3 regions of the Allobosea sp. ANAM02 genome follow, and region 1 is predicted to be linked to each of the others. Evidence: predicted binding sites of a transcription regulator. Region 1 holds the regulator's gene; each other region holds the start of a gene.
What was found. The regulator HrcA, encoded in region 1, represses chaperone genes, less so after heat shock. The targets are predictions, from matches to a motif close to GTTAGCACTCNCNNNNNGNGAGTGCTAAC.

Region 2: a site for HrcA is predicted at 4,148-4,176, ahead of groES (co-chaperone GroES). Genes of this name have one in related genera too.
Region 3: a site for HrcA is predicted at 4,175-4,203, ahead of groES (co-chaperone GroES). Genes of this name have one in related genera too.

What each region holds. Positions count from the first base shown of each region.
Region 1 covers NZ_AP022848.1:146,574-153,362, reverse strand. Annotated here, with positions in the region: gene ugpA (sn-glycerol-3-phosphate ABC transporter permease UgpA) at 1-495, shown strand, start outside; gene OCUBac02_RS00745 (creatininase family protein) at 495-1,244, shown strand; gene ugpE (sn-glycerol-3-phosphate ABC transporter permease UgpE) at 1,244-2,092, shown strand; gene OCUBac02_RS00735 (sn-glycerol-3-phosphate import ATP-binding protein UgpC) at 2,100-3,179, shown strand; gene hrcA (heat-inducible transcriptional repressor HrcA) at 3,314-4,399, opposite strand; gene rph (ribonuclease PH) at 4,544-5,260, shown strand; gene rdgB (RdgB/HAM1 family non-canonical purine NTP pyrophosphatase) at 5,420-6,067, shown strand; gene hemW (radical SAM family heme chaperone HemW) at 6,064-6,789, shown strand, end outside.
Region 2 covers NZ_AP022848.1:1,585,246-1,592,034, reverse strand. Annotated here, with positions in the region: partial or broken gene OCUBac02_RS27305 (amino acid ABC transporter substrate-binding protein) at 189-383, shown strand; partial or broken gene OCUBac02_RS07630 (IS3 family transposase) at 446-1,531, shown strand; gene OCUBac02_RS07625 (Plug domain-containing protein) at 1,528-2,169, opposite strand; gene OCUBac02_RS07620 (hypothetical protein) at 2,232-2,420, opposite strand; gene OCUBac02_RS07615 (hypothetical protein) at 2,570-2,974, shown strand; gene OCUBac02_RS07610 (DUF982 domain-containing protein) at 3,318-3,611, opposite strand; gene OCUBac02_RS07605 (usg protein) at 3,785-4,054, opposite strand; gene groES (co-chaperone GroES) at 4,316-4,630, shown strand; gene groL (chaperonin GroEL) at 4,687-6,312, shown strand; gene OCUBac02_RS07590 (hypothetical protein) at 6,404-6,604, shown strand.
Region 3 covers NZ_AP022848.1:3,711,235-3,718,023, reverse strand. Annotated here, with positions in the region: gene OCUBac02_RS17820 (ABC transporter ATP-binding protein/permease) at 1-454, opposite strand, end outside; gene OCUBac02_RS17815 (branched-chain amino acid ABC transporter substrate-binding protein) at 830-1,939, opposite strand; gene groL (chaperonin GroEL) at 2,132-3,769, opposite strand; gene groES (co-chaperone GroES) at 3,824-4,111, opposite strand; gene OCUBac02_RS17800 (MarR family winged helix-turn-helix transcriptional regulator) at 4,341-4,796, shown strand; gene OCUBac02_RS17795 (PaaI family thioesterase) at 5,024-5,509, shown strand; gene OCUBac02_RS17790 (hypothetical protein) at 5,585-5,791, shown strand; gene OCUBac02_RS17785 (hypothetical protein) at 5,846-6,004, shown strand; gene OCUBac02_RS17780 (lipopolysaccharide biosynthesis protein) at 6,114-6,789, shown strand, end outside.

The DNA.
Region 1 (6,789 bases):
GATCCCTCGCTCGGCATGCTGGCCCGCGGCCTGCAGGCGCTGGGCATCCCGTGGAACCCGCGCCTCAACGGCAACCACGCCATGCTGCTGGTCATCCTGGCCGCGACCTGGAAGCAGATCAGCTACAATTTCCTGTTCTTCCTCGCCGGCCTGCAATCGATCCCCAAGAGCGTGATCGAGGCGGCGGTGATCGACGGCGCCCGGCCGATGCGCCGCTTCTGGACCATCGTCTTCCCGCTGCTCTCGCCGACGACCTTCTTCCTGCTCGTCGTCAACATCGTCTACGTCTTCTTCGACACCTTCGGCATCATCGACACCGTGACCGGCGGCGGCCCCTCGGGCGCGACCGAGACGCTGGTCTACAAGGTCTTCTCCGACGGCAAGGGCGGCTCCAATCTCGGCGGCTCGGCCGCCCAGTCGGTGCTGCTGCTGGTCATGGTGATCGGCCTGACGGCGGTGCAGTTCCGCTTCATCGAGCGCAAGGTCAGCTACTGATGGCCTCCGTGCTCTGGATGGACCTCACCGCCGAGGAGCTGCGCGCCAAGGCCGCGACGGACGCGATCATCGTCCTGCCCGTCGCCTCGATCGAGCAGCACGGCCCGCATCTGCCGGTCGGCGTCGACACGATCCTGTGCGGCGGCGTCTGCAAGGCCGCCGCCGAGCGTGCGGCCGATGTCGACGTGGTGGTCGCGCCGACGCTCTGGTGCGGCATGGCCGAGCATCACATGGCCTTCGGCGGCACCTTCACCTTCGACATCCCGACTTATCGCGCCGTGCTGCTCTCCTTCCTGAAGAGCATCGAGCGTCACGGCTTCCATCGCGTGCTGATCGTCAACGGCCATGGCGGCAATATCGCCGCGCTCACCGCCTTCCTGCCCGATTTCGCCCGCGAGACGAACCTGCATGTCGCGGCGACCACCTATTTCATGCTGGCCGAGACGGCGCTTGGGCCCCTTCTGGAAGACCAGAAGGGCGTCCAGCATGCCTGCGAGGTCGAGACCTCGATGATGATGGTGCTGGCGCCGGGCTCCGTGCGCGAGCCGCGCCTTCCGGAAGCGTACGGCGCGCTGGATCGCGCGCCGCGCCGGCAGGTCGTCTCGCGCCATCGCTCCTTCCGCGAGATGACCGAGACCGGCGTGGTCGGCGATGCCCGCCGGGCCACGGCTGCCAAGGGCCAGGCCTGCCTCGATGCCTGCGCCGATGCGCTGGCCGGATTGCTGCGCGAGATGGGGAGGGCCGCCTGATGGTCGAGGACCGCCGCATGGGCGACCTGATCGCCTATATCATCCTGACGATCGGCGTCTTGATCGTCGCCTTCCCGGTCTGGCTGACCTTCGTCGCCTCGACCTGGGACGCCGCGACCGTGATCAACGGCCAGATGCCGCTCTATCCCGGCCCGTACTTCCTGGAGAACTACAATCGCATCCTCTTCGTCGGCACCTCGGGCACGACGCGCGAGCCGGTGATCGGGATGATGGTGAATTCCTTCATCATGGCGATCACGATCGCGCTCGGGAAGATCTTCATCTCCGTGCTCTCGGCCTATGCGGTGGTCTATTACCGCTTCCCGTTCCGCATGGCGGCGTTCTGGATCATCTTCGTCACGCTGATGCTCCCGGTCGAGGTCCGCATCTTCCCGACCTTCAAGATCGTCTCCGATCTCAACATGCTCGACACCTATCAGGGCCTCGCCATCCCGCTCATCGCCTCGGCGACGGGTACGCTGCTCTTCCGGCAGTTCTTCATGACGATCCCCGACGAACTGCTCGAAGCGTCCAAGATCGACGGCGCCGGCCCGTTCAAGTTCTTCAAGGACACGCTGATCCCGCTCTCGATGACGACGATCGCCGCGCTCTTCGTCATCCAGTTCATCTATGGCTGGAACCAGTATCTCTGGCCGCTCCTGGTGACGACGAAGGACTCGATGCAGACCATCGTCATCGCCATCAAGAAGATGATCGTCACCGCCGACGCTTTGACGGAATGGCAGCTCGCCATGGCCACCGCCATGCTGGCGATGCTGCCGCCCGTCTTCGTCGTCATCGCCATGCAGAGGCTCTTCGTGAAGGGCCTGGTCGAAACCGAGAAGTAATCCGCGAATGGCCCAGGTCACTCTCAGCAACGTCAAGAAGGTCTATGCCGGCGGTGTCGAAGCCGTGAAAGGCGTCTCCTTCGACATCCCCGATGGCGGCTTCTGCGTCCTCGTCGGCCCCTCCGGCTGTGGCAAGTCAACGCTCCTGCGCATGGTCGCCGGGCTGGAGACGATCTCCTCCGGCGAGGTCGCGATCGGCGAGCGCGTCGTCAACCAGGTCGAGCCGGCCGACCGCGACATCGCCATGGTGTTCCAGAACTATGCGCTCTATCCGCATATGAACATCTACGACAACATGGCCTATGGCCTGCGCAACCGCGGCACGCCGAAGGACGAGATCGACAAGCGCGTGAAGGAAGCCGCGCGCATCCTCGCGATCGAACCCTTCCTGGAGCGCCGGCCGCGCCAGCTCTCCGGCGGCCAGCGCCAGCGCGTCGCCATGGGCCGCGCCATCGTGCGCAAGCCGCAGGTCTTCCTCTTCGACGAGCCGCTCTCGAACCTCGACGCGAAACTCCGCGTCCAGATGCGCGTCGAGATCAAGAAGCTGCAGCGCGCGCTCGGCGTCACCGCGATCTACGTCACCCATGATCAGGTCGAGGCGATGACGCTCTCCGACAAGCTGGTGGTGATGAATGCCGGCCAGGTCGAGCAGATCGGCCTGCCGGCCGAGGTCTATCGCAAGCCGGCGAGCAAGTTCGTCGCGACCTTCATCGGCTCGCCGCCGATGAATATCCTGCCCGGCGCGGTCGACGGTTCCGGCATCGTCGCGCTCGGCGACACGATCATCGAGGTGCGCGACCTCAGAGAGGATCTGGCGGCGCAGGCACCGGTCGAGGTCGGCCTGCGTCCGGAGGATGTCGAGATAGCTTCGGAGGGGCAGGCGGGCTCGCTGCCCTTCGATGTCGAGTTCATCGAGGAACTCGGCGCGACCCAGCTCTTCCACGGCAAGCTCTCGGGCCATCCCTTCGTGATGCAGGCGGCGACCGGGGAGGTCGCGGCCCAGGAAGGCCGGCTCTGGATCACCGTCGATCCCGACAAGATCCATGTCTTCGACCCGAAGACGGGCGCAAGGCTGGGCAAGGGCTGACGCAGCCGCTCGCTATCGTCATCTCGGACAGGCCTTGAACGGCACCGATCCGGATCCATCGAAGGCTGCGGCGCTTCGATGATGGATTCCGGGCCGGCCCGGCACGGCGCACATATCCTCGCCGCGATAGCGCGTCAGCGGCTGCCGTCCAGCAGGCTGCCGACGACCTTGGCGGTATAGTCGACCATGGGGACGATGCGGGCATAGTTCAGCCGCGTCGGGCCGATGATGCCGACGACGCCGACGATGCGCTGCTCGGCGTCGCGGAAAGGGGCTGCGACCATCGAGGAACCGGACATCGAGAACAGCTTGTTCTCCGAGCCGATGAAGATGCGCACGCCGTCGCCCTGCTCGGCCCGCGTCAGCAGGTCGATGACGTCGGTCTGCGTCTCGAGATCGCCGAAGAGCATGCGGATGCGCTCAAGATCCTCCTGCGCCCGCAGGTCGTCGAGCAGATTGGCCTGGCCGCGCACGATGAGATGGCGGTCGCTGCCTGGGCCGGCCTGGGTCGCGATGCCGCTTTCGACCAGGCGGGCCGTCAGCGCGTCGAGCTCGCGCTCCATCTGGGCGCGTTGGCCGCCGATCTCGCCGCGCAGCTCGGCCAGCGTCTTGCCGAGGATGCGGGCATTGAGGAAATTAGCGGCTTCGCTCAGGGCCGAGGCCGGCAGGCCGGGCGGCAGGGCCAGCAGGCGGTTCTCGACCGTGCCGTCCTGCGAGACGAGCACGACGAGCGCTCGCGCGGGATCGAGCCGGACGAACTCGATATGCTTCAGCCGGACATCGGCCTTGGTGGTGACGACGACGCCGGCGCCGCGCGACAGGCCCGACAGCAGGGCCGAGGCTTCCGTCAGGGTCTGGTCGAGATTGCGGTTGCTGGCGGCGACCCGGATCTGCGCCTCGATGCGGGAGCGCTCCTCGGTGGTGAGATTGCCGACCTCCATCATCGCATCGACGAAGAAGCGCAGGCCCCGCTCGGTGGGAAGGCGCCCGGCGGACGTGTGCGGCGCATAGATCAGCCCGGCCATTTCGAGATCGGTCATGACGTTGCGCACCGTTGCCGGCGAAAGCGCCATCGGCAGCAGGCGGGCGATGTTGCGCGAGCCGACCGGCTCGCCGGTCGTCAGATAGCCGTCGACGATCTGGCGAAAGATCTCGCGCGAGCGCTGGTCGGTCTCGACCAGGCTGCTCATCGTCTCGGGGCGGGGCGTATGGGCGCTCATGAACCTTTTTCAGGCGAACCGTCGTTCTCGTCCTATTGTCGTCATGCGAAGCGCAGGGATCAAGGGGCACTCCCGTCCGGCGCCTTGCCGCGCGCGGCGCAAACGCCTACAAGCCGCCACTTCCCCGCAAGACAGGACATTTTCATGCGACCCTCCAAACGCGCCGCCGACGAGATGCGCAAGGTCACGCTCGAACGCGGCGTGGTGCGCTATGCCGAGGGCTCCTGCATGGTCACGTTCGGCGAGACCAAGGTGCTCTGCGCCGCGACCGTCGAGGAAAAGGGGCCGCCGTGGCTGCGCGGCACCGGCAAGGGCTGGGTCACCGCCGAATATTCGATGCTGCCGCGCGCCACGCATGAGCGCACGCGCCGCGAGGTCACCTCCGGCAAGCCGTCCGGCCGCACGCAGGAAATCCAGCGCCTGATCGGCCGCTCGCTGCGCGCCGTGGTCGACCTTACCGCGATCGGCGAGCGCCAGATCGTCGTCGATTGCGACGTGCTCCAGGCCGATGGCGGCACCCGCACGGCCTCGATCACCGGCGCCTGGGTCGCGCTGCACGATGCGCTGAAATGGATGGAGGGGCGCGGCCTGCTCAAGGGCACGAACCCGCTGAAGGACCATGTCGCCGCGATCTCCTGCGGCATCGTCGCCGGCAACCCGGTGATCGATCTCGACTATGTCGAGGATTCCGGTGCGCAGACCGACGCCAATTTCGTCATCACCGGCTCGGGCGGCATCGTCGAGGTGCAGGGCACGGCCGAAGGCGCCCCCTTCTCCGAGGAAGAGCTTCTGTCGCTGCTGAAGCTCGCCAAGGGCGGCGTCGCCCAGCTCGTCACGCTGCAGAAGGCGGCGGTGGGCTAATTTGATGCTGGCGCGGTTTCATTCTCGCGCGTTATCCCGGATAAGCCGCGTCAGCGGCGCCGATCCGGGATCCATTCCTGAACCGTTCCAGCATGAATCCCGGGTCTCCCTCCGGTCACACGGGATGACCGTGAACGTTTGAGACGGACCGAAACTGCCATGGCTGAACATCGCCTCCTTACCGGCAAGGTAGTGATCGCGACCCATAACCAGGGCAAGCTGCGCGAGATGCGCGACTTGCTGGCGCCCTATGGCATCGCTCTCGTCTCGGCAGGCGAGCTCGGCCTGCCCGAGCCCGTAGAGGACGGCTACATGTTCTCGGAGAACGCGGCGATCAAAGCGGTCGCCGCCGCGACCGCCAGCGGGCTACCGGCACTTGCCGACGATTCCGGCATCTGCATCGATGCATTGGACGGCGCGCCGGGCCTGTTCTCGGCCAACTGGGCCGGACCAGGCAAGGATTTCGCCCCGGCGATCGGGCGCGTGCAGATGGAGCTCGCCAAGCGCGGCGCCATCGCGCCCGAGAAGCGCAAGGCGCATTTCGTCTCGGCGCTGGTGATCGCCTGGCCGGACGGGCATCAGGAGCTGTTCGAGGGCCGTGTCTTCGGCACCGTGACCGAGCAGGCGCGCGGCCTCGGCGGCTTCGGCTATGATCCGATCTTCCTGCCCGATGGACACGGCAAGACCTTCGGCGAGATGACGGCTGAGGAGAAGCACGGCATTCCGGCCGATGGCTCGCCCGGCCTGTCGCATCGTGCGCGCGCCTTCCATGAGCTCGCCGCCGCCTGCCTGAGGAAGCCGGCGTGAGCGCCCCGGCCGCACTCGTCGCGCGGCCTTCGATCCTGCATCCGACCGCGGATGCGGGCTTCGCCGTCTATGTGCATTGGCCGTTCTGCCTGGCCAAATGCCCCTATTGCGACTTCAACAGCCATGTCCGGCTGCAGCCGCCGGACCAGCAGCGCTATATCGCCGCCTTCCGCCGCGAGATTGCGCATCGCGCCGCGCTGGTGCCCGGCCGCACGGTCTCCTCGATCTTCTTCGGCGGCGGCACGCCCTCGCTGATGGAGGGGAAGACCGTCGGCGCAATCCTCGATGCGATCGGCGAGCACTGGGCGGTCGATCCGAACTGCGAGGTCTCGCTGGAGGCCAATCCGACCAGCGTCGAGGCCGGGCGCTTCCGCGATTTCCGCGCGGCCGGCGTCAACCGCGTCTCGCTCGGCGTGCAGGCGCTGAACGATGCCGATCTCAAGGCGCTCGGCCGGATGCATTCGGCCGAGGAGGCGCTCGCGGCGGTTGCGATCGCGCGGCAATATTTCGAGCGCTATTCCTTCGACCTGATCTATGCCCGCTCGCCCTTGCAGACGCCCGCGCTCTGGCGCGCCGAGCTGGAGCTGGCGATCAGCCATGCGGCCGAGCATCTCTCGCTCTACCAGCTCACGATCGAGCCCGGCACGGCCTTCGAGCGCCTGTTCCGCGCCGGCAAGCTCGCCATTCCCGATCACGAGGCCGGCGCCGCGCTCTACGAGATC
Region 2 (6,789 bases), 1.4 Mb from region 1:
CGCGCTCAAACGGTGTCGCGAATAAGCCCAGCGGGACCTCCAGAACCCTCTCGCGCTGCTAAGGTCGATCATCTGGCCTGAGCAGAGCCATCGCGGAGAAGGTCACCGACAGAGGCCTGCCCCAGCTGCATCAGCGCGACGCAGCGCATCAAAAGGCCTAGTACCCCAGCACTCGCATCTGCACGCACGTATATACGACCGACGTCTCCGCGCTGTTGGCCAACCTTCTGAAGTTCAAGGCCCCTGGCGAGCATGTCGTGTTGCCCGAGGTCATTTCCAAGGAACCGCTCGGCCCCTGGGTGCGCAGCGGCGACACTACCTGGTTCAATCTCGTCCGTTGGACCCTGTTCGCGCTGATCAATGCCGAGGAGCTCGGGGTGACTGATCCACCCCCGTTGAATTGGTCCACCCTGAAGTATGTCTTTTGGCAGACAGGAGGACCGCCATGCCGAAGAAGCGCCACAAGCCCGAAGAGATCGTCGCGAAGCTGCGGCAGGGGTCGATGTGTTGGTCTCGCAGGGACAGTCCGTTGCCGACGCGATCCGCTCGATCGGCGTGACGGAGGTTAGCTATTACCGCTGGCGCCGGGAGTTCGGTGGGCTGAAGACGGATCAGGTCAGGCGGATGAAGGAGCACCAGGCCGAGAATGCCCGGCTCCGTCGCGCCGTCGCGGACCTGACGCTCGACAAGCTGATCCTGAAGGAAGCCGCGTCGGGAAACTGGTAAGCAGCGCCGGATCCCGCGCGGCCGCGACGATGAGGAGCAACTCATCGCCGACCTCGTCGAACTGGCCCGCTGCTACGGCCGCTACGGCTATCGCAAGATTGCCGCGCTGCTGCGTTCGACGGCAGGCTGGGTGATCAACGACAAGCGGGTCGAGCGGATCTGGCGACGCGAGGGGCTGAAGGTTCCAGCCCGACAACCCAAACGCGGCCGTCTCTGGCTCGCGGACGGATCCTGCATCCGCCTGCGCGCCGAGCGCCCGAACCATGTCTGGTCCTACGACTTTGTCGAGGACCGCACCCATGACGGGAGAAAATACCGGATGCTGAACATCATCGATGAGTTCACCCACGAATGCCTGGCGATCCGCATCGATCGCCGGCTGAAGGCGACTGACGTCATCGACGTGCTCTCGGACCTGTTCATCCTGCGCGGCGTGCCGGAGCATGTTCGTTCAGATAACGGACCTGAATTCGTCGCCAAGGCCGTGCAGGCCTGGATCGGCGCGGTTGGCGCGAAGACCGCCTACATCGCGCCCGGCAGCCCATGGGAGAACGGCTTCATCGAGCCGTTCAACGCCAGGCTCCGCGACGAGCTTCTCGACGGCGAGATCTTCTATACCCTCGCTGAAGCGAAGATCGTCATCGAAAGCTGGCGGCGCCACTTCAACACGGTGCGCCCGCACGGCTCGCTCGGCTACAAACCGCCGGCTCCGGAAGTCTTCGTGCCCGCCATGACCGCGCGGGCGGCTGCGCTATCCCGACCGGCTACGCCGCCCGCGCTGGCGCCGAGGCCAACAAGCCACTAACATTCAACCCGGACCTCTCGGCAGGGGCGGATCATGACGCCGGCGACGGCGCCTTGCGTCCTGAGCGCTCCGAAGCTGCCAGCATCGACACGGAGCTCCGCGCGCGGCGCGTCGTAGCCGGTCGGCATCACAAAGTTGATCGCGCTACCCAACGCATTGGCGCCGAAGCGCAGCGCATTTGAGCCCCTGAACACCTCGACATAGCGATAGAAGCTCGGTTCGATCTCCTGAAAATCGCCGTAACCATCGGCCGTGTTGAGCGGGATGATCCCGTCCATCAGCAGTTGGGTGCCGCGCAGGTGGAAATTGCGCGAGAGCCCCGAGCCACGGATCGATAGCCGCGTGTCATCACCCCATTTGGGCTGTGCGAAGACGCCGGGCACATAGTCGACGATGTCCTTGATGGTGGAAGCGGGCGAATCCTTGAAGGCACTCCCCGGCACCACCGCCACGGCTCCGGGCGTCCTCTGGATAATCTCCCGGGCGCCGTCGATCGTCGGAACGGTGAGCGAGCCCCCGCCCTGGACGTTGATCTCAGGAAGCGCGATCTGCGTCGGCTGAGCCAGTGCCGGGGCACCGAAGCCGGCGAGGAGCGCGAACAAGGAGACCGAGAGCGGTCGTGTGAAGGCGGTAGGCATGTCCTGTCCTGTTTTCGATGCAGTCGCGCGCAGGCACGTGCCCACGGCCTTGCGACGAGATTTCAGAAGCGCGCGATCGCCGGCAGTGCGAAGCCAAGCGCGACAGCGCCGTTGCCGCCGAGCCAGAGCCAGGCGACCTTCAGCGGGAAGGCGAGCGGGGCGGCCTGATCGAGGCCGATGAGTGCGACAGCGGCTGCGAGCGCGCCGGTCGCGAAGCAGCCCGCTAGGCGAACCAAGGGATGAGATGGCATTACACCGGATTCCGCACCGGCACGGTGTCGGATCGGGTCAGAATGCCCTCAGGACGACCGGCGGCAGGCTGAAGACAGCCGTCGCGGACGCCATGGCGCCGGACGGCGGCTCAGGCGAGGACGGGCGGTGCGCGCGGACTGCCGGGAGGATGGTCGGACAAGAATCCGACGGGCCGGTCGAGCCGGCGAACAAAAGCGACCTGATCGACCGGTCGTTGAACCAGGAGCTGGAATTGGGGCTGGACCGGATCGGCGCCGACGAGCATCGGGCAGCCGGCGGTGCAGCAGCTCATGCCGGCATGGTTCTGCGACTTGTCATGGTCGCTTCCGGCTTGGACGTCCCCGCTGGGGGCGCAGTGCGTCAGCGCGAGCGTCCTATCAAGAGACATCGCATTCGCATAAGTGCCCGCGGCGAAACCTGCGAACAGAGTCTGGACCACGAGCAGATAGGCCGCGAAAATTGCGACCCAGCTCCTGACCACAGATCCGTTGCGATGGCACACAGCATCGACCTCCGATTCCTCGATATCACTGTAGCCGTCGTTATCAAATAGCTTTGCTGCCGCACTTTTCAGGTGGCAGGCCGGTTTATCGCTTCCCCGGGGGCGAGACCAGCCACCAGATCGCTCCCCCTCTCAATAACGTTCGCGCATCACAGGCCCATCCGAGGGCCGTGGCATCACAGGCCCATCCGAGGGCCGTGGCAGCTCGACCGCTCCCGCTCGGAGAGTTCTGTGCGAGCGCCCGCACGAATCTCTTCTCGCATTTGCTGACCTCCAGGCGGATGCGAGGCAAGCGAAACAACGGCACTTTCTCGCTCCGGAACATTCATATCCTTTGAATGGCACCTTCGTCTCAAAGACGCCCGGCGCCGCTGGCGCGGCGCCGGGCTTTAGGTCAGGCGTGACCGCGCGAGCCCTCCTTGCGGCTGCTGGCGAACGCAGCAACGTCGGGCGCAAGGAGATCATGCTTTTCGGCCCATGACGCGAACAGGCCGCGCGCCGTGTCTGGCTCTATCTCGCCGCGGATCGCCGCCAGGCAGGCTTTCAGCGCAAAACCGTGGACCGGATCGCGCCTGCTCTCCGGCCAGTCGGCCAGGAACATGTAGGCCTCCATTGCGGACGCGATCGCCGCCGGATGCCCGAGCCCGGTGAGGATCACGACCGGCCTCTCGAAGTCGTCTGATGTCATCATGCAGTCCTCCCTTGGCGGGGAGCGATTGCCAACGTTGCCATAGCCATATCCTCCTGGAAGCAACATGGATCCGGTTTGGTTGATCGCCGCGTCGAGCGCGCTGTCGCTGTCGGCGGCTGCGATGATTTGGGATATGTTTTCCTCGGATCAAGCCCTCCGAAGCATCGACGTCACTGGAGCCGGAACTCGCCGCTGACCGCGCAGAGGTCAGCCGGGCCGATCAGGTCCTTGTGGGCCACGGTGATGCGAAACAGCTTGCCGTCGAGCTTGGCCTGCCAGAAGGCGAGGAACTTGTTGAGCTCGGGGAAGCGCGGGGCGAGGTCGTAGTCCTGCCAGACATATTCCTGGAGGATCGAAGGGTGGTCGGGCAGGCGGTAGAGGATGCCGGCAGTGGTCAATCCGTAGCCGGCGATCTGGCGGGCGATGTCCGTTGAAGCCATTCCTTTCAGCTCCCTAGTTCACTGTGCCGATGGCAGCGGATTTTCAACGCCCTGGCAAGCTGAAAGGTTGCGGTTGTGCCGCCTTTTCAGCCTGTTAGCACTCGATCAAAAAAAGTGCTGCCGGCCTCTTGAAGGCAAAAATCGGGCAACCCAAATCATCGCGCGGGCACGGCGCCTCAGGGGCGCGCGGAACGTCGCCGCGAACCCCGCGCAGGGCCGGCCCGCTTTGACATGTGACCGACATGGAAACTGGAGGAACTCATGAAGTTTCGGCCACTGCATGACCGCGTCGTCGTGAAGCGCATCGACGCCGAGGAGAAGACCAAGGGCGGGATCATCATTCCTGACACCGCCAAGGAAAAGCCGCAGGAGGGCGAGGTCGTCGCCGTCGGCGCCGGCGCGCGCGACGAGACCGGCAAGCTCGTGCCGCCGGACGTAAAGGTCGGCGACCGCGTGCTCTTCGGCAAATGGAGCGGCACCGAGGTCAAGATCGATGGCCAGGATCTCCTGATCATGAAGGAATCCGACATCATGGGCGTCGTCGAGACGACGGCTGCCCTCAAGAAGGCCGCCTGACGGGGCCTCATCCATATCTTCAACCTGAAACCTCAAGTCTGAAGGAGTGAGGAATCATGGCTGCGAAGGACGTGAAGTTTTCGCAGGACGCGCGCGAGCGGATGCTGCGCGGCGTCGACACGCTTGCCAACGCCGTGAAGGTCACGCTGGGTCCGAAGGGCCGCAACGTCGTGATCGAGAAGTCGTTCGGCGCTCCGCGCATCACCAAGGACGGCGTCACCGTCGCCAAGGAGATCGAACTTTCCGACAAGTTCGAGAACATGGGCGCCCAGATGGTTCGCGAGGTGGCGTCGAAGCAGAATGATGCCGCCGGCGACGGCACCACGACCGCGACCGTGCTCGCCCAGGCGATCGTCCGCGAGGGCGCCAAGGCAGTGGCTGCCGGCATCAATCCGATGGATCTCAAGCGCGGCATCGATCTCGCAGTCGAAGCGGTGACGAAGTCGCTCGGCGAGCATTCGAAGACCATCACCGGTTCGGAGGAGGTCGCGCAGGTCGGCACCATCTCCGCCAATGGCGACCGGACGATCGGCGAGATGATCGCCGAGGCGATGAAGAAGGTCGGCAACGAGGGCGTCATCACCGTCGAGGAAGCCAAGACGGCCGAGACCGAGCTCGACGTCGTCGAAGGCATGCAGTTCGATCGCGGCTATCTCTCGCCCTATTTCGTGACCAACACCGAGAAGATGGTTGCGGAGCTCGAAGACCCCTACATCCTGATCCACGAGAAGAAGCTTTCGGGTCTCCAGACGATGCTGCCGCTGCTGGAAGCGGTCGTCCAGACCGGCAAGCCGCTGCTGGTCGTGGCGGAGGATGTCGAGGGCGAGGCTCTCGCCACCCTCGTCGTCAACAAGCTCCGCGGCGGCCTCAAGATCGCCGCCGTCAAGGCTCCGGGCTTCGGCGACCGCCGCAAGGCGATGCTGGAGGATATCGCAATCCTGACCGGAGGGACCGCGATCAGCGAGGATCTCGGCATCAAGCTGGAGACCGTCACGCTCGACATGCTCGGCCGCGCCAAGAAGGTCCGCATCGAGAAGGAGAACACCACCATCGTCGATGGCGCTGGCGCGAAGGCCGAGATCGACGCCCGGGTCGCACAGATCAAGGCGCAGATCGAGGAAACCTCCTCGGACTACGACCGTGAGAAGCTGCAGGAACGCCTGGCCAAGCTCGCCGGCGGCGTCGCGGTGATCCGCGTCGGTGGGGCGACGGAGGTCGAGGTCAAGGAGAAGAAGGACCGCGTTGACGATGCCCTCAACGCCACCCGCGCTGCGGTCGAGGAGGGCATCCTGCCGGGCGGCGGCGTCGCCCTGCTGCGCGCGGTCAACGCGCTCGAAGGGCTCGTGCCCGGCAATGATGAGCAGCGTACTGGCATCGAGATCGTCCGCAAGGCGATCACGGCCCCGGCCCGCCAGATCGTCGAGAATGCCGGCGGCGATGGCGCGGTCGTGGTCGGCAAGCTGCTGGAGTCTTCCGATTACGCCTGGGGCTATGATGCCCAGACCGGCGAGTACGGCGATCTGGTCAAGGCCGGCATCATCGACCCGACCAAGGTCGTGCGCACGGCAATCCAGGACGCGGCGTCGGTCGCGGGCCTGCTGATCACCACCGAGGCGATGATCGCCGAGGCGCCGAAGAAAGACCCGGCCCCGGCCATGCCCGCCGGCGGAATGGACTATTGAGCATCGGGGGCGCCGCAGCTTCCGCGGCGCCCCCTCTCAGGATCCCAGCCGCACAAGCTATGCCGAGGGGAAGGCTATGCCCTTTTCATCATTGACCGATCCCATCGATCTGGCCCGTGCCGAAGCTGCTCTTGAAAAGGCATGGGCGGAACTCAAGCCGTCGCTTCCGGCTGAATCCGACGAGCTGGAGCGAAACAACCTCGCCTATATCGTGGCTTCGCTGGTTCCGCTGGCGCTCGACGAGGATGATCTCGCACAGCGTGCGATCGACCGGTTTCGCGAGAAGGCCTAGGCGAAAGGCTCCGTGAAAGCCCCTGCATTCTCTCAATCGCGTCAGACCGACATGACCGACGGCACACAGGAACCTAAGGACATCTCACCGTCCGACCGCTGCAAGGCCCTCATCACCAACGCCGAGAGCGCAACATATGGCCTCAAGGATAATCTCCTGGCGGTCATGACGCGGGATGGATCGGC
Region 3 (6,789 bases), 1.4 Mb from region 1:
GGAAGACGAAGAGCGAGACGGCGAGCGTGCCGAGCCGGATCTTGAAGGGCCCGATCGGCCAGAGGTTGGCGGTCGTGGTCGCATCGGACTCGAAATAGGGCGATGCCAGCCGCGCGATCTTCGCGATCACGGGGACGAAGGAGATCGCGTAGATCAGGATCGCGAAAACGCCGACCGTAGTGGGCAGGCTCGTCGGTATCGGCGGAATGCCGAGCGCCGCGGGCCACCAGCCGAGTTGCGCCGCGATCGCCGAAGCCCCGAACACCAGATACTCGACTGCGAAGACGCAGGAGAAGATGCGCAGGAAGAAGGGCAGGGTGGGTGAACGGAAGGTCACCGCGGCCAGCAGCAGCCCGATGACGCCCATGCCGATCACGCCGGCCGATCCGGCCTGTTGCCCGACGACCAGCGTGGCAGCCGCCAGCAGGGCGACAAGGATGCTCAGCAAACGCATGGAAGGAAATCCTGGCGGGAGACGATGAAGGCCACGATTCGGACCATGTCGCAGCGGGCGTGGCCTTTCAATGGCAGCGCGCCCGGATGAGCAAATTGTCATCTGATGGAGAGGTGACGGCGAGCCGAAAATGGCTGCCGGGACTGGCTTCCAGCAAATCGCGTGGTCATCCCGGGCGACCGTAGGAAGACCCGGGATCCATTCCGGAACCTTTATCGGAAGGGTTCCGAAATGGATCCCGGATCGGCGCTGCTCCGCAGCTTGTCCGGGATGACCCGCGCTTTTGCACAATGCGGCGCGGCGGCAATAAAACGAAACGCCCCGGGCGAGCGGGGCTCGTCCGAGGCGCGAAGCTCGAAGGATCAGATCAGCCGATCACTCGGCTGCGACGATCTTGCCGGCGTTCCACTTGTACATGGAGAAGCTCGGCGAGCTCAGGTCGCCGGTCTTGCCATAGGTCAGCGTGCCGATCGCGGTCTTGATCGGCATGCCGGCGTGCAGGGCCTTGGCCGCGCCATTGGCATCGCCCGGCTTGCCGGCCTTCTCGATCGCGGCCTTGAGCACTTCGACGGCCGCATAGGCATTCAGCGTGAAGGCCTCGGGCGGGATGCCCTTCTCCTTCAGCGCCGCGACCGCCTGGGCTGAATCGGGGTTCTTCAGCGCGTCGGTCGCATTGGTGAAGAGCGTGCCGGTGGCATGGTCGCCGCCGATGGCGGCGTATTCGGTGTTCGACAGGCCCTCGCCGCCGATGATCACCGTCTTGACGCCGGCATCGGCGAGCTGGCGCGCGAGCAGGCCGCCTTCAGGGTGATAGCCGCCGAAATAGATCACCTCGACATTGGCCGCCTTCAGGCGCGTGACGACGGCCGAGAGATCCTTGTCGCCGGGATTGACGGTCAGCGCCGCGACTTCCTTCATCCCGCCGGCATTGATGCCCTTCTGGAAGGCGTCGGCCAGGCCCTTGCCGTAGGTGCCCTTGTCGTGGACGATCGCGATCTTCTTGTCCTTGAGGTTCTTCAGGACGTAAGCCGCGGCGATGTCCGCCTGCTGGTCGTCGCGGCCGCAGGTGCGGAAGACATTGGTCAGGCCGCGCGTCGTCAGCGCCGGCGAGGTCGCGGTCGGCGTCACCATCAGCACGCCGCTCTCGGAGAACACGTCCGAGACCGCCATGGCGACGCCGGAGGTCACCGGCCCCACCACGAACTTGACCTTGTCGCCGACCAGCAGGTTGGCGGAGGAGACGCCCTGCTTGGGATCGCCGGCATCGTCGGCGAGCTTCAGCACGAGCTTCTCGCCGAGCACGCCGCCATTCTTGTTGATCACGTCGACGGCGGTCTGCGCGCCGTTCTTGACCTGGTCGCCATAGGCGGCGACGGGGCCGGTCAGCGGCGCGACGAGGCCGATGGTGATGTCGGCCTGCGCGGCCTGGGCGGCGAGCAGCGTCGCGGCGAAAGCGACGCCGGTGAGGAGTTTGGAGGTCGTCATGAGCCTCTCCCGATGATTGCCGTTTGGCGCGCCAGAAAGCGGCGCGCTTGCCGCTTTTATAGGCGAGAAGACATGGCGGCGGCATGGCAGAGGCGGCCCAGCGGGGTGCCGTGAACGCATGGCGCGATCGAAACAAAAAAGGCCCGGCTTGCGCCGGGCCTTCCTTGAGTGTTTTCGAGAAGCTGGATTTCCTCAGAAGTCCATGCCGCCCATGCCGCCGCCGCCCATCGGGGGCATCGGGGCTTCCTTCTTCGGCAGGTCGGCGACCATCGCCTCGGTGGTGATCAGCAGGCCCGCGATCGAAGCCGCGTCCTGGATCGCCGTGCGGACGACCTTGGTCGGGTCGATGATGCCGGCCTTGACCAGATCGCCGTACTCGCCGGTCTGGGCGTTGTAGCCGTAGGTGTAGTCCTTCGACTCCAGCAGCTTGCCGACCACGACCGCGCCGTCATCGCCGGCGTTCTCGACGATCTGGCGGGCCGGAGCGGTGATCGCCTTGCGGACGATCTCGACACCGGTCTTCTGGTCGTCATTCTGGGTCTTGATCGACTTGACCGAGGACAGTGCGCGCAGGAGCGCAACGCCGCCGCCGGGGAGGATGCCTTCTTCCACAGCAGCGCGGGTGGCGTTCAGGGCATCGTCGACGCGGTCCTTCTTCTCCTTGACCTCGACCTCGGTCGCGCCGCCGACGCGGATGACCGCGACGCCGCCGGCGAGCTTGGCCAGACGCTCCTGGAGCTTCTCACGGTCGTAGTCGGAGGAGGTCTCCTCGATCTGGGCCTTGATCTGGCCGACGCGAGCCTCGATGTCCTTCTTCTTGCCGGCGCCGTCGATGATCGTGGTGTTCTCCTTCTCGATGCGCACGCGCTTGGCGCGGCCGAGCATGTTGAGCGTCACGGTCTCGAGCTTGATGCCGAGGTCTTCCGAGATCATCTGGCCGGCGGTCAGGATCGAGATGTCCTCGAGCATGGCCTTGCGGCGATCACCGAAGCCCGGAGCCTTGACGGCCGCGACCTTCAGGCCGCCACGGAGCTTGTTGACGACGAGCGTGGCCAGGGCCTCGCCCTCGACGTCCTCGGCGATGATGAGCAGCGGCTTGCCGGTCTGCACGACGGCCTCGAGGATCGGCAGCATCGCCTGGAGCGAGGACAGCTTCTTCTCGAAGACGAGGATGTAGGGGTCGTCGAGCTCGGCGACCATCTTCTCGGAGTTGGTGATGAAGTACGGCGACAGGTAGCCGCGGTCGAACTGCATGCCCTCGACGACGTCGAGTTCGGTCTCGGCGGTCTTGGCTTCCTCGACGGTGATGACACCCTCGTTGCCGACCTTCTGCATGGCCTTCGAGATCATCTCGCCGACCGACACGTCGCCGTTGGCCGAGATGGTGCCGACCTGCGCGACTTCCGCGTTCGAGGTGACCTTCTTCGAGTTCTTCTTGAGGTCCGAAACGATCGCCTCGACCGCGAGGTCGATGCCGCGCTTCAGGTCCATCGGGTTCATGCCGGCCGCAACCGACTTGGCGCCTTCACGGACGATCGCCTGGGCGAGAACGGTGGCGGTGGTGGTGCCGTCGCCGGCATGGTCGTTCTGGCGCGAAGCGACTTCGCGGACCATCTGGGCGCCCATGTTCTCGAACTTGTCGGAAAGCTCGATCTCCTTGGCGACGGTGACGCCGTCCTTGGTGATGCGCGGAGCGCCGAACGACTTCTCGATCACGACGTTGCGGCCCTTCGGACCCAGCGTGACCTTCACGGCATTGGCGAGGACATCCACGCCGCGCAGCATCTTGTCGCGGGCTTCCGTGCCGAATTTGACGTCTTTGGCAGCCATGAGAGCTACTCCTTGGACTGAATTTGAAAAGTTGAGAAAGTGGTCAGGCGGCTATCAGCCGACGACGCCCATGATGTCGGATTCCTTCATGATCAGGAGGTCCTGACCGTCGATCTTGACCTCGGTGCCCGACCACTTGCCGAACAGGACGCGGTCGCCCTTCTTGACATCGAGGGCGACGAGCTTGCCGGCATCGTCACGCGCGCCGGAACCGACGGCGATGACCTCGCCCTCCTGGGGCTTTTCCTTGGCGGTCTCGGGGATGATGATGCCGCCCTTGGTCTTCTCTTCGCTGTCAAGGCGGCGGACCACGACGCGGTCATGCAACGGACGGAACTTCATGGTTCTGTCTTCCTCTCGGTCATATTCGTTTCGGGTGCCGCTGGAGGGCGCCCGGGGGAGGCTGTTAGCAGTCACCAAGTGAGAGTGCTAACAGATGCCAGCGGAGATAGGCGCGGGGTCGCGGAGAGTCAAGAAAGCACCCGGCGATAAAGTGAACGGCGGCGGATGCGGTGTCGCAGGTCGCTTCGAGCCTGCTGGCAGCAGCGCTTGAACACGCTAACATGGCGGAATGACGACGCCCTCGCCCGACCCGCGCCTCGACGCCATCGCCCGCTCCTGCGTCGCGCTGCACGTCCGCATGACCGCACGCGCCGTGACGCGGGCCTATGACGAGGCGATGCGCCCGAGCGGTCTCAAGATCACGCAGTTCGTGCTGCTCTCGGCGCTCTCGACCGGGCAATGGAAATCGGTCACGGAGTTGGCCGAACGCTTTGCGCTGGAACGGACCTCGCTCACGCGCAACCTCCAGCTTCTCGCTGCCGAGGGCATGGTCGAGCCGGTCGAGTGCCGTGGCCGCGCCTCGATCTATGCGGTGACCGAGAAGGGCAGGGCCGCGATCGAGGCCGCGATCCCGTATTGGCGGGAGGCGCAGGACAAGATCGAGGGCGGCTTCGGCGAGGAGCGCTGGCGCGAGACCCGCGACGGTCTCAAGGCGCTGCGCCGGGCGGCGCGCGGCGAGCGCTGAGGTCGGGTTCTGACGTCGAGTTCGAGCCTTTCAGCGGTTATCCCGAGCGACCGCAGAGAGGCCCGGGATCCATTCCGGAGCTTCAATCGGAAAAGGCTCCGGAATGGATCTCGCATCTCCACTTCGCTACGTCCGGGATAACCGCTGGAAGGTTCGCCTCCTCTCCCGGATTGACGCGCTCGCGGCTTCCTTCTTATCGTGCAGATACACGAATGGGGATTGATACGATGCGCAGGGTGGGGGTGGTGTCTCGCGAGGAACTGGTCGCGGGCGATGGCTTGAGTTTCCTGCGCGGGATCATTGCCGGCACCAATCCGGCGCCGCCCTTCGCCGATGCGATGGATTTCGAGCTGGCCGAGGCCGATGAGGGCCGGGTCGTATTCGTCGGCCGGCCCTCGGCGCGTTTCTTCAACCCGCTCGGCACGATCCATGGCGGCTGGACCGCGACCATCCTCGATTCCGCCATGGCCTGCGCCGCTCATGCAACGCTGAAGCCGGGCGAGGGCTACACCACGCTGGAGATGAAGCTGAACTATGTCCGTCCGGTCATGCCCGACAGCGGCCTGGTCCGCTGCGAGGGCAAGTTGATCCATCGTGGCAACGCGGTCATCACGACGGAAGGCAGGCTGGTCGATGCGCGCGGCAAGCTGCTCGCCCATGGCACCGAGACCTGCATGGTCTTTCCGGCGAAGAAACCGGGCTCCCCGGGGTGACGGCGCGCCCGTGATCCGTGATGCTGGCCTCGGCCGGAAGCCCGCCCGAAGTCCGGATCGCGCCACGGAGGAGCCATGCCCGGATACGACAAGCAGATGCAGCACGAGCCTAACGAGGCGAGACGCCTGCTGCGGGAGCGGCTGGCCCGCAAGGCCATGGGCGATGAAGCCTATGACAGGATGGTCTCCAGCCATGACGACCGTGACTTCAAGCTGTTCGGCGCCGTGTTCATCGCCTTGTTCGCCGCCGCTGTTCTCATCACGGCGTGGCTGGGCTACTGAAGCGACAGCGGAGCGGAGGCTGGGAGCGAGATGTCGGCAGGATGGGTGAACCTGATGGCGTTGATGGCGATGCTGCTGATCATCGCGAGCGCCGTTGCCATCTTCTTCGTCGGCGCGACCCGGCGCGGTGGACGAAAGCAAGGCGGGTTGGCGAAGCCATCGAAAGCCCATCACCGGCAGGTCAATCCCAAGACGGGTGACCTGTTCCGGTAGAGCACTGCCGAGCCAAGCGGAGATCGGTCCGCATTGAAGAAAAGCGGATGCGACCCCGACCCGGCGACCGGCCGTGGCAGCGTGAAGACCGGAACGGGATGAAGGCACGATGACCGTTCTTCTGCCTTTCATCGTCAATGCCGGGCTGAACTTCGTGCTCGGGCTGCTCGTCGCCCTGTTCCTCGGGCCGGAGGCCTTCGGGCTCTATGCCATCGGCGCGGCGACCGTCGTGCTCGTCAACACGGCCCTGCTCGACTGGCTGAAGCTCTCCGTCGTCCGCTTCTATTCGCTCCAGAGCCGGGAGAGCGATCCCGGCGTCCGGGCGACGCTCGATCTGCTCTTCGCCGGGGTCGGCCTGTCGCTCTCAGCCCTTCTGGCGGCGGCTATGCTGGCGGGTGTCGATACCGGGCTGCCGGCGGCGCTGCTGATCGTTTCGGTCGCGGGCGGCGTCGCCGCCGGCTGGTTCGACTATCACGCGGCCATCGCCCGCGCCCGCTTCCTCGACGCGGCCTATGCCCGGCTCGTTCTCGTCCGCAGCGTCGCGGCCCTGCTGTTGATGGTCGGTGGCGCCTGGTGGACCCGCGATCCCGTGATCGTCCTGCTCGGCGGCGTGCTGAGCGTGGTCGCGGCGGTTCTCGCCAACCGCGGCCGGCTGACCGATGCCCGGCCGGCATCCGGCCCGTTCCGCACGGACCTGATGCGCAATTTCGCCCGCTACGCTCTGCCGCTGGTCGCGGGCAACGCGGTCTATGCCGCGATCCCGTTGTTGAATCGCGCCATCCTGG